Regions from separate parts of the Paenibacillus sp. IHBB 10380 genome, predicted to be linked through region 1. Evidence: riboswitches for the same ligand, from Rfam matches in the RefSeq annotation. Region 1 holds a riboswitch; each other region holds the start of a gene.
The links. Region 1 has a riboswitch for cyclic di-GMP ahead of UB51_RS20945 (methyl-accepting chemotaxis protein). Riboswitches for the same ligand answer to the same signal wherever they lie in the genome.

Region 2: it holds a riboswitch for cyclic di-GMP, as region 1 does, so the genes downstream of both, UB51_RS26630 (hypothetical protein) here and UB51_RS20945 (methyl-accepting chemotaxis protein) in region 1, are expected to answer to the same signal.
Region 3: it holds a riboswitch for cyclic di-GMP, as region 1 does, so the genes downstream of both, UB51_RS24410 (putative bifunctional diguanylate cyclase/phosphodiesterase) here and UB51_RS20945 (methyl-accepting chemotaxis protein) in region 1, are expected to answer to the same signal.
Region 4: it holds a riboswitch for cyclic di-GMP, as region 1 does, so the genes downstream of both, UB51_RS19015 (transglutaminase-like domain-containing protein) here and UB51_RS20945 (methyl-accepting chemotaxis protein) in region 1, are expected to answer to the same signal.

What each region holds. Positions count from the first base shown of each region.
Region 1 covers NZ_CP010976.1:4,618,589-4,621,772, forward strand. Annotated here, with positions in the region: gene UB51_RS20945 (methyl-accepting chemotaxis protein) at 1-1,131, opposite strand, end outside; cyclic di-GMP riboswitch class I at 1,314-1,399, opposite strand; gene cysK (cysteine synthase A) at 1,790-2,704, opposite strand; partial or broken gene UB51_RS20955 (IS30 family transposase) at 2,822-3,166, opposite strand.
Region 2 covers NZ_CP010976.1:5,095,085-5,098,268, forward strand. Annotated here, with positions in the region: gene UB51_RS23135 (carbohydrate-binding protein) at 1-966, opposite strand, end outside; gene UB51_RS26630 (hypothetical protein) at 957-1,238, opposite strand; cyclic di-GMP riboswitch class I at 1,319-1,403, opposite strand; gene UB51_RS23140 (Cof-type HAD-IIB family hydrolase) at 1,782-2,669, shown strand; gene UB51_RS23145 (YczE/YyaS/YitT family protein) at 2,666-3,184, shown strand, end outside.
Region 3 covers NZ_CP010976.1:5,382,244-5,385,427, reverse strand. Annotated here, with positions in the region: gene UB51_RS24410 (putative bifunctional diguanylate cyclase/phosphodiesterase) at 1-1,376, opposite strand, end outside; cyclic di-GMP riboswitch class I at 1,529-1,610, opposite strand; gene UB51_RS24405 (GTP pyrophosphokinase) at 1,916-2,668, shown strand; gene UB51_RS24400 (M15 family metallopeptidase) at 2,900-3,184, opposite strand, start outside.
Region 4 covers NZ_CP010976.1:4,192,799-4,195,982, forward strand. Annotated here, with positions in the region: gene UB51_RS19010 (response regulator) at 1-899, opposite strand, end outside; gene UB51_RS19015 (transglutaminase-like domain-containing protein) at 1,022-1,828, opposite strand; cyclic di-GMP riboswitch class I at 1,842-1,923, opposite strand; cyclic di-GMP riboswitch class I at 1,962-2,042, opposite strand; gene UB51_RS19020 (GNAT family N-acetyltransferase) at 2,119-2,577, opposite strand; gene UB51_RS19025 (SDR family NAD(P)-dependent oxidoreductase) at 2,759-3,184, opposite strand, start outside.

The DNA of each region.
Region 1 (3,184 bases):
CGTCATAACTTTGTCTACATTGTCAGTACCTTGCTCAGATTGGTCCCTCATTTGCATCGATGTATCAGATAACGTAGTGGTACTTGCAGCAATTGTAGTTACTCCTGAGGAAATTTCCTCAAGTGAGGTTACACTCTCCGATATGGACTTACTTTGCTGAGACACTCGATCCGATATCTCCTCAATATTCGCTGTAATTGCCATTGCGTTCTCATGACTATCCTCCACAGTAGAGAATAATATTTTAGATTCCTCAGCAGATTCTGTTGATACTGTTTTGATAGTCGCAACTAATCTATTCATGTTATTCACCGTCATATTGAACTTCTCAGCTACTTTACCAAGTTCGTCAGTACTCGTCGGTAATTGAACACTAAAATCTCCTTGGCTTAGCTTATCCAAGGCAGCCATCAAGCCTTTCACAGGAGCAAAAGTTTGCTTTATGGTGAAATATTGCATAGTTAACACAACAATCAATGTGGCCAGTAAAGCTAGTATCGTATATTTAACTAATTCATGCTGACCTTGTGTAATTAAGCTTGCATCGATATCCATGGCCATATAAGCAAATACAGTTCCTTCACTATCTTGGAAAGGGTACAGAACTGTTACCCAAGTTCCATAATCATCAGAATAAGGTTTAGTGAAGCTCATCTGCTTCGTCTTCAACATATCCTTAACGCCATCTACGTGAATAGCAGCCTGTTCATACATATCTCCTAACTTCATGCCTTCTCCTTCAAATATATCCAATACTGCTGTTGGAAAAGAAATATTAGACGTCTTATTACCGTCTTCAAGTTCAGAACCATAGATATAGCCTTGCGCAACGTTAGGGTGTATAACGGATAGTTCATCAAATATCCCCATTAATTTCTTCTGAATCGGTGAATTACGATCCTTGTTCGCTTTGGCCTCAGCTGCCTCTTCGGGTGATATTTTGTTGATCCATGCAGTCATAATTTTTCCTGAATCCGAATTTAATTGGTTTGTCAGAACCTCGCCCTGAATATAATAACTGGATGCGATTAATATAACGCCCGTCAAAATGATGAATAGACTCGTCAGTAACATATTTTTAGTAACAATACTTCGTCTGGTAATAACGTTAATCATTCGTGGTAACTTCATTATCGGTCTCCTCTTATTATGTAATTTTGATTTCAAAATATGACCACCTAGCTACATAGTCTTACGTGATATTAAGTCCCCCCTTTCTTGATCTGATAGGTTTGATAGATTTGATAGGTTCTCCCTTGTGAAAGCAAAAAAAAGATGCCCATATCGCATAAATAGCCATAGGTCACCACTCCATATGCAACTGGCTGACTTTTCCTTCGAGGAAGTAGTCCCTATAGTTTTGCGTCACTACTTTTCAGTAGCTTTGCCGATATGTATTAAATGATAAAAACGCCATTACGGGAATCACAAACAAGTAGTTCTATTTTACTACTAATATGAAAATTTTTCTATATTATTTCACTATCTTCTGAAAATCTGTCGAATTGGACCCATTTTACTCATAATTTCGACAAAGTGAAAACAAAAATAGGACCTTGAAAATACTCCGCTCCTACTAATCCATCCTTAAGCACTAACCCCCGTACCCATGCTCCACAAAAATTAATGTACCTACCGCTGTTAACCATTGAATTGCAGTAGATTGGACACTTGAAGGGTTGGTTTATGTATGAGTAAATTGTGTTACCTATTAGAGGAGGTCATGCAAATGAGCCTATCGCAATCACCGGATATACAAACCTTCTACTTCGAAGATGACGCCGTAGCTTTAAAATAAATCCATACTTAAGTAACGCTCACCTGTATCAGGTGCGATACATACTACTCTTTTGCCAGAGCCTAACTTCTTAGCTACTTGAATCGCCGCATACACAGATGCACCTGAGGATGGACCGACCAGAATACCTTCCAGACGCGCTAAATCCTTCATCATTCCAATGGCATGATCATCCGAAATTTGAATGATTTCATCGTATACATCTATGTTTAGGATACTTGGTACAAATCCCGGGCTTGTTCCTACCAATTTATGTGGACCGGGTGTGCCCCCAGATAAAACGGGCGATCCTTGCGGTTCAACAACAGCGATATGAAGATTCGGCAAAACCTTTCGCAACGTCTCACCTGTACCGGTAATTGTACCCCCAGTACCTGCTGTAGCTACGAACGCATCAAGCCGATGCTCCATTTGTTCCAGAATTTCCGGCGCTGTCGTTATACGGTGAATATCGGGATTAGCTGGATTCTCGAACTGCTGTGGAATGAAACTGCCCGGAATCCCTTCCTGTAACTCCAATGCCTTAGCAATAGAACCTGGCATTCTTTCACTGCTTGGAGACAGAACTACATCGGCCCCGTAAGCTTTCAGTATATTGATTCTTTCCTTGGACATATTATCTGGCATCACAAGAATCGCCTTGTACCCTTTGGCCGCTGCAATCATCGCAATGCCAATGCCCGTGTTGCCACTCGTAGGTTCAATAATCGTTCCTCCAGCGGTTAGCAGACCTTTCTCCTCAGCCGTCTCAATCAGATTAAACGCAGCTCGATCCTTCACACTTCCCGAGGGATTGAACATTTCCAATTTCACATATACATCAGCAGCGCCATCCGGAACCGTGCGATTCAATCGCACCATCGGCGTATGTCCAATAAGCTCTGTTATACTCTGAGCAACAAGCACTGTTCATCTCTCCTCAGCTGTCTGTTTTTCTCATGATAAATTTAATTACTAGAATAACATAAAACCTATGGATGTACTAGGAATATTGGCGACGGTGAACTGGGATATGACGGATTGTCAAGCCAAGTGCGACAGAGCATCCGTGAATGATTCGTGAGCGGTCTTCCAACCCAGACATTTCCTGGGTCGGTTGTTAATCAGATTGAGGGCCTTAGCCAGTTCAATATCAGTCACCTCTGCGAAGTCTTTGCCTTTGGGAAAGAACTCTCGAAGGAGGCCATTTCCATTCTCGTTGGAACCACGTTGCCAAGATGAGTAGGGATCAGCAAAGTAGACATCTATGTTGTGAGTAAACTCAAGCGAGCTAAAGCAGGCAAACTCTTTCCCTCGATCCGTAGTTGCGCTCTTGAAAGTGCCCTGTGGGTACTGAGATGCGGCGGCACCAAAGGCAATCTCCATAGTACTACACCTAATACAACG
Region 2 (3,184 bases), 480 kb from region 1:
GACTTTCCTTTCTCTATATAGGCTGTTTAACTTGTTCCAGTATCCTGGATAAGCCATCTCCAACTGCCAAAACGGTCCTAATCTAGCATCAAATCCCAGTTTGGCCATCTCCACTTTATTTTCTGCAATGACATATTTATAGAGTTCAGCTTCATAGTTGATCCTGATCGGATTATCCAGTTCCAGAACATGATAGTCTACTGACATCATCATGGATATCATGTTATTCGTAATCTCACCGTACTCTCGTTCTTCAACAGCCATGCGATGCCCAATCTCGTGATTCAAGCCCCAGCCTGGATACGACTTGCTGAAATCACTCAAAGGAAGATCTGCCTGTTCGCGTTGGATCCCTACATGGTCACCTGCTGCATACATATAACCCCACGGCTGCATCAATCTTATATTTTCCCTGATCAGCTTAGGATCGTGGATCTCACTACGGCCATCCAGACCATAGAAGCCAAAGCTCTTTTGCATCCAGAAGTCATAGCCCGTTAATGTATCCATTGGGTTATGGCCCTGCGTAATATATTGATTGTACGCATCGGTAGCCGTTCCGGTAAATACGATTCGATCGCTAACCATCTCAACTACGTCTATTAGTTTACGATCTTTAACATTTGGATGTGCAACTTTGTCTTGGTCTAGACTCTGTTTATATGCTGTTAAGAAAGATTTAAATTGTTCCACATTCGTAGCCTTCGTCATTACAGGGAATCTCTCTAACCCTTCAAATCTGATGAGAGGCGCCTTCCCCTGCTCTGCAGGAGTGAATGGATTTACGATGTACACTGGGCCGCCTTTGGTGACATCAATTGAATATAAACTATCCGTGAGGATCTCCGGTACGGTTATCGTATTGTTACCTGGACGTAGTTCCACTTCTTTGAGATAACTGGACCATGAACCCTCTTGTTGGAAAAAGACTAACGAAGGCACTTTATCGATTGAATCTACATCCACATAAACATTTGCTTGCCAGGCATAGCGACGAACCCCGTTGGCTGTCTATTCGTACCTAAACCCATTCTTAAATTTTGCCGGGCATGCTTCTCCATATCTCCATGCTGTTCTGCGGTTATGGTCGTTTCTGCGAAGTTCACTGTACTTTCCATCACATTGCTCACTACATTCACACTTGGTAATTGTTCCGCCATAACAAGATCTGGGCTAACTGAAACGTTAAATAGTATTGCTGCGGATGCAGATACCACGATTGCTAACATTTTTTTCACGTTGACTTCCTCCTATTTTTTAATGACTGCCTACCTGAACACGTGAAAAATCTACCCCAAAGGAGTAGCATAATATACTCTTTGGCAACAGGCTGACATAGTTATATAACCTTAGTCCCTGTAGTTTTGTGTCCCTATATTTCTATAGATTTTCCACATTTTTCTATTTGCTTCTATCAAACAGTAACACGCTAATATACCAATTTTATAAACAGTTGGTAGTATATTCAAAGTAGGCATTGGTACTACTTGACCTTTTTTGGATACTTTAGAACTAGATGATCAAAGATGATTCGAATTATCAATAGGGCAAAATGATCCACAGCAAGCACCCGTCCCGTTATCTGCGAGTCGAAACTGCAGTAATTAGTCATCATCGGCTTTGATGGCCTGACAGAACCTATGTAACTCACAAAACTCGTGACTTTCTGAACAATATAATGGAATTTTCATCTTGAAAGGAAAAAATATATTTGCTCTGAAATGCGTACCATACGTTATACTGGCTATAAATTTTTTAATTCAAGAAATGAGGGAAGCAACATGAAGATAATCGCAATTGACTTAGATGGTACTCTGTTATCTGACAACCTAACTATCCAAGAAAGAGACGTAATCGCCTTAAAGAAAGGACAAAAGCAAAATCATATTGTAACAATTGCAACAGGAAGGGCTTTATTTGATGCAAAACACATTATGAATAAATATAATTTGAATTGTCCAATCATTGCATCGAACGGAGCTCAAATCTATGTAGATAACAAAAAAATATCCGAACATTTTATAGGTCCAGATGTAACTCAAGCTATCATACAATGGCTAAACAAAGAAAATATCTATTTTCAAGTGTATTTATCTGACAAGATTGTTGTATCAAATCAGGGAATTCATCAACTAGAAAAGCAGCTAAATGATATAGTAAGTCAAGATCCCCATTTTAACAAAGATGTGTTTTGTGAATCTATTAAAGCTCAAATCTATCAATACGGTTTAGAAGAAGTTTCTGGTATAATTAACTCTATTGATTTTGTCATCAAATTTATGATCGTTTCTCCAAGCAGAAGTAAGTTAAAGCAAGCTAAAGAATATTTTAGTCAAATGGACGGGTGTGTTGTAGCTAGCTCTGGATCATTCAACCTAGAAATTATGAGTGCAGGAGTAAATAAAGGATTAGCACTACATAAACTTTGTGAATATTACAAAAAAACTGTAGCAAATGCAATAGTGATTGGTGACAATCTAAATGATATGCCTATGTTTAAAGTAGCAGGAATAGGGATAGCCATGGGAAATGCAGATGAAAGGCTTAGTGAGGTGGCTACTTTCAGAACTTTATCGAATAATAATTGTGGTGTGGCTTATGCTTTCGAGCATTATATCCAAACGTCTGAGAAGGAAAACGACAACTTGGTTAGGAAAGCGAAATCATGAACTATTTCTTTCAAAGATGTCTGATTTATATTATTGGATTATTTGTTTTATCTCTAGGTATTGTTTGTATGATTAAATCCAATGTAGGAATTGCTCCATGGGATGCCTTGAATGTTGCATTATCAAAACGAATCGGACTTTCAATTGGATCATGGGTTTTCATTGTTGGTGGAATCCTTATTTTTGTAAATAGCCTGATAAAAATGAAGCCTCCTAATATAGCTGGTTTTATTCCTATCTTCATTATTGGAGCTTTTTTTGACCTTTTAAACTTAAAGATTCTATCTTTTATAAAAGTAGATATTTTACTTTTTCAATGGAGTTTATTTTTTGTAGGACTATGTATACTGGCCTTGGGAATTGCTATTTACTTGCGGGCATCTTTTCCCTCCGTACCAAATGATGAGTTGATGTTAGCTATCACTGCACGAACAGGTTGGGGTATTAATGTTACAAAAACTATTGGGGAAACTATAGGTTTTGTACTTGCAATTGTACTCCAAGGTCCGGTTGGA
Region 3 (3,184 bases), 760 kb from region 1:
TGCAACCGATTCGGCAACGTGGTTAAGCTGTCATAATACGCTAATTGATGCAGCTTTTTCTCAGAAGATCGAAGCCGCTGGTTCATCCACAAGGCTTCCTGGAACATATGAAGTAGATTCTGGGACATATCCTTGAAATTATGAGTGAGTGAATCAATTTCCAGAATCCCACTGTTCGGCCATTCCAGAGAGACCATTTGCTTCAGTCTCACTGGCAGATTGGTCGTCGATCTGGCAAGCTGCATAAGGCTTCGACCAAGCCACCAGTTAATAATCCATGCCAGCAGGGCTGCGATGGTGACATTGGCGAGCATGTACAATAATTGATAAATGTATTCCCGGAATATTTGTACCTGATATGACTTGACAGGAACGCTAACCGAAATAATCAGCGGAAACCGTTCCATTGGAGCTGCGTAAACGTAACGAGCATTTCGCCATTGTTGGGTCGGAAGAAGCACTGTGGATTGAACAGGCACCTCAATCAAAAAGTTATCCTCAATAGGGATAACAGATTGGGTCTGCTCCCGATGTAGAGTGGATTCCTTACTGTTCGTGGCCAGCACCTTATTGTGTGGACTCGTAATGGTGATATCGAACAGCTTCTGCGTTGTATTGCGTTTGATCATTTCCTGCAAATATCCGATCTGAATTAGACCCTCCAACCGAACTCCTAGCACATCCTCCTGTTTCCACTGATCCAGTTCTCCCCTTATACTATTCGCCGTATTACTCGCCGTTTGCAGCGTCGTGCGGGTAGACACATCGTGTGCATTCCTTCCGTTAACGATCATATTCATGAGAAAAGGAAGGGCAACAAGCGTAATTGACAAATGAAATAAAACCCGGCGGAATGTAACCGGAAGAGGCATGTCCTTGGCAAGTCCAAGCCAACGACCCAGCGGCAGATAATTGATGAGCATTTCAGCGATTAAGGTATTAAATAGACCATTAGATGCTGTAATGGCAAACAGAAGGATGAATTCAATTAACGAGAACGTTCCGGATAACCAGCAAGCAATAAACGTAATTGGGGCACCGAGACACAACCAGAAAATGGCGTCGGGGCCGAGTAGGTAGCCTGGTCTTCTCACCTGCCAAAGCCCGATCCAGCAAACTTCAAGCAGAAATATGACAATATAAGAAGGATCATGATGAATGAATATGGCAGTAGCATAAATTATCCCGGTTACTGGCAGAACGATTCGCATTCCGTATAGTCGTACCAACATCAACAGAAGAATGTTCGTAAATGTAAACGTGATGCCGTAAATCAGTTGCAGATGTTGCGAAGCACTTCCCAAAGCCAACAGTAAAGCGCCTACAAAAAAGAACCACTTGCGATGGGATTTGAAATCAACAGAGGGTCTTCTCATTCTACAATCGCTCCTTCAGATGCTTGCCTTCGATATAGATAGAGTATAGGGACAAGATCTGCCTGCTTTTGTTATAAAAAAAGACCAAACAGGAGCTTAGGCGGCCCATTGGTCTGCATATAACATAAATAATATGTTTCTCTATGTATGTGATCTGCAGCCCGGCTATCATGCAAATGCTTTAGACCCGTGGCTTTGCGTCCCATGCTTTCGCATAGTTTGCCTGTTATATAGAATCCTATATTAACCTAATTTTACTATAAATAACTCTGCGTGAATAGAATTTCCGACCTATATTATTTTAAAATTTATAAAAAAGATTTTGCAATCCAACAAACACCCCTTTTGGATTTCTCTCAAATCTCCAAATAAAAGCGTTATAGTAATAACACAAATGGTTATTGGGTTATTTATGTCTGGAACTCTGATCCAGTCTAAGACTTTATTTTATCTATCCGCTGTCCATTTTTTGCTTCTACCATTCATTATCATGTAAAATAGACTTATCATCATAATCTGAATTATTAGGAGAACACGAATTGAAAGAACTTGAAAATAGCCCTCTTGTGCTCAATCAGATTTCTTTACAGGATTTGGGGTCGTGGGAATTAGACAATGACTTTTTACAGCAATTAGATGAGTGGAAGAAACTCCCGATGTTATATCAATTAGCTCTAGATGAGCTACAGAATAAGATTAAGCTGATCAAGACAGAATTGAAACAACAAGACGGTTACAGTCCTATTGAACATATAAAAGTCCGCATCAAAGAACCTAAGAGCATTATTGAAAAAATGAAACGCAAAGGATATAACCTCACCGTAGAGAATATGCTAAATAATATACACGACATTGCCGGAATGCGTATCGTATGCGCCTTTGTCAAAGATATTTACCGGTTACTTGAACATTTCCAGCAACGATCTGACATCCGCGTACTGGAGGTTAAGGATTATATTGAACATCCTAAGCCTAACGGATACCAGAGCCTGCATGTTATTCTTGCTGTACCCATGGTGTTGTTTGAAGGGACGCGCTGGATCAAGGTAGAGATTCAACTAAGAACGTTAGCTATGGATTTCTGGGCAAGCATGGAACACATCCTATTCTACAAGTATGACAAACAGGTTCCACCGCATGTACTTGATGAACTGAAAGAAGCTGCGGTAGCTGCCGAAGCACTCGATCAGAAGATGCTCAGAATTCAAAAAGAAATTCTTGCTCAATCTCAAGAAATGTTACAGAACAACGTGATCATGATAACCGACAAAAGACAAGACAAAAATACCTGATGAGTATAACAAGAAGAAACGTTTAAAGTCCTTGAAGGGACGGTAACCGTTTCTCGTAGAAATATAAGCAAAGTTTAGTAAAAACTTAACCTTTCTTATATTTTAAAAAGGAGTTGCTCTCTACTTTCTAGAGAGCAACTCCTTTTTTATTATAAATATTAGAAAGGTTAAACTTTCTAATATTTCATCAGTAAACGAATGCCGTTCTTTTGGGACGACGAAGTCTTTGGACTACAGCTTAATATTAGCGTCATCAAAGTATTCCTCTAACGTTAATACACTAGCCGCTAGATCAGGCGCCAAGTCGGTACCAATATACCGGATATGCCACGGTTCATATACATAACCTGTTACTGCTTCTTGACCTTCGGGATAACGAATAATGAAACCGAACTCTGGTGCATGTTCTGCTAACCATTGTCCTTCCACAGATCCACCAAATACTTCTTCAATAGCATTATTAACACTCGGACTTGATACATCTATCGACAGTCCAGTCTGATGTTCACTCGTCCC
Region 4 (3,184 bases), 430 kb from region 1:
TCCTCATACCAATACCCAATTTCATAAGAGATGCTAAGCCACAATTCCTTAAACCGTTGACGTTCACTTTCCGCCCACCAATAATCATATTCCTGCAGGTAATTACCGGTATATAATTTCATGATTTCTATGTAGTTGTCTATTGTGTCAGCAGATAGAGATGGGGACGATGCTAATTTAGTCTCCCACTCTTCTGTGTCTAACAGAACATGATCAATAGTCAGAACATAACTTTCCATCGAATTCACAATTTGAAAGTGTTCACCATATGATGTTAATGTTTTACGAATGTGATAGATTGCAGTGTATAATTGCGAATATACTTTTTCCGGTTCATGCTCTGGCCATAGCATATCAATCAATACGGATTTACGAACGAGTTGTCCCCGATGCTGAAGTAAATATAGAAACAACTCCTGCGCTTTTGTCGTACGCCATTGAATCACAGCAAACTGTTGACTCGACACTTCGACGGTCACTTGCCTGAACATATTCATCCGCATCGTAAGGTTCTTAATTTCAGTCTGGTCTTGTTTAGATTCTACGTGTTCGCCAATGCGATCCATGGTTTTGGACAAGCGATCAGGTCTAACAGGTTTTACTATGTAATCTAAAGCATTTAGTTCAAAAGCCTTAACTGCATATTCATTATACGCCGTTACAAATACAATATTTAAATCTGGCTTCTTCTCCAGGATTTGTTCTGCTAACTCAATTCCATTAATCTCAGGTAAGCTAATATCTAAAAAAACCAAATCCACTTCCTTAAGAAGAATCTCCCTTCTTCCAATAACCGGATCTATAAATTTACCTATTATTTCTATACCCGTAAGATTCATAAGTTGACGCTCCAAGTAATCCACAGCAAGTTGTTCATCGTCTACAAGAATTACCTTCATAACAATACTCCTTAATTATGGAATTTAATATTATTGGATGTCTCGTGATAAGAATATCATAATTTTTGAAATAAAAAAGCAATGAACGTAATGTTCATCGCTTCGATAGTACTATTTTTTTGTTAATATTGTTTGGATGCTAGGTATTTGGATGCATCTTTTACCATCATGAAAGTTGTAGTTGTACCATTCCAACCTGCATCCACCGTTGTATCCACCGTAACCCATTTATTATTTAAATAGACTTCATTCCAAGCGTGATAGGAACTCACATAATTTGTTGTACCCATTACCATCTTAGTAGGAACGTCCACACTCCTAAGCATCGCTGCAAATAACGCAGAATACCCATAACAAATATCTTTTTTCGATGAAAATGTACGATCGATTTGAGGGAGATAATCGGCTGACGCGCTCACTGCCAATTTATTATCATATTTAATATTGTTAATCACATAATTATAAATAACTTTTACTTTTTCAGCATCCGTTGCTAGGTTCTTGGTTAACTCTTTCGCCTTTTGAACAGCTTTGCTTGTATCATTCCAATTCACATTCTGAGTTGAATTCAAATAAACTATCGAACTATCACTCAAAGCGAGCTTAATTGTATCCTTATACACAACTTGATATTTATTCCCACTTGTTTGTTCCAACAAGCTCACGGTATAATCACCGTTTCCTAATTGAAGGGGAAACACCTCCACTTGCTTTCCGGCAATTAAATTATAATAATACTGCTCCTGACCTTTAACAATTAAGAGCTTTGTCTTAATATTAGCCTTCACATCATACTTCACACTAATGATTCCCTTGCTTACGCTGGATTCATCTAGCCATGAGTTACCTTCAGCAGCATGAATTGTTGTTCCACTAAACAATGGACATAAAATAATAAGTGCAACTACAAATAACATAAACTTTTTCATACATAAAACTCCCTTCGGTGGCCAGGCTGCCATCTTATCAAGAAGGCCCTTTAGCTTTGCGTCCCTACCTTTCGATAGGTTTGCTATTATCGTTTAAAGTTCTATTCTCACAGTACAACAAAAAAACTGTTCGTCCGGTAACTGGCTGCCACCCGATCTGGAAGGCCCTTTAGCTTTGCGTCCCTATCTTTCGATAGGTTTGCCATTATCTGAATAGCTTTGATAGTCCCATAGTATCATATAATCCAGATCTGAAAGCAACTAATCACTAATTTTAATTATCTTTCCAGTTATTCTTCTATATTTAATTCCATCACCCTTCCAACAACCGGGCCTTCATCGTCGATTTCCCCATTTAAGCAAAATCCAAAAGATTCATATAGTTTTTGAGCATATATATTATCGGTATGGAGACTCAAATAAATTTTTTTACAGTCGTATTGTTGTTGAATATATACAATTAACAGAGGAAGAAACCGCTTTGCATACCCATTGCCTTGGAAACGATAATCAATCATAAAGCGGTCTAACCATGCACTCTTATTGACGCTATTTGGCCAACCGTACATTGCATACCCAACTAATGTCTCCTCGTCATATAATCCAAGAGATGTTGCATAATTTTCAAACATGCATTCTGCTAAAGAAAACGCATTGTTTTCAATAAAATGCTTTTGTTGTTCTGATACAGATAAAGCAGCTACCGAACGCCAATTTTCTTTTGTTACTTCACAAATGTGAAGGCTCATTATTTTAGCTCGCTTTCTTTCTGATTTTTAAACATCGAATCATACTTTACGCATCTCATGACAGAGAAGTTGTATCTTCACTAGTGTACGCCAGACAAATCCATAGTACTAATAGCCTAGTATACGTCGTATATTGCTCATGGATTAAATACTATCCAATTCCTTATATCAAGATCTCGTATTAAAACACGCTACGCACTAATCCTCCATCGATTCTCATCGCTGAACCATTAATGGCTGAGGAAAGAGGACTACTTAAAAAAGTAACGAGATTCGCAATTTCTTCTGGTCGAATAAGTCTTTGAATAATGGAGGTGGGTCGATTCTCATTCATAAATCGCTTTTCAGCTTCTTGAATAGTCAAATTTTCATTAGGATAAAGAGTATTTAACATCGTTTCTACTCCCTCTGTTAAAGTGGAACCCGGCATAATCGTATTGACGGTCACATTCGTTCCTTTGGTCAGCTCAGCTAAACTGCGAGAAAGCGAGAGTTGCATAGTCTTGGTTGCACTATAATGAGCCATTTCTTGTGATGGCATAATAGCAGCCTCACTAGCAATAAAGACGATTCTGCCTTCATTTTTTTGAATCATTTGTTTTAGGTA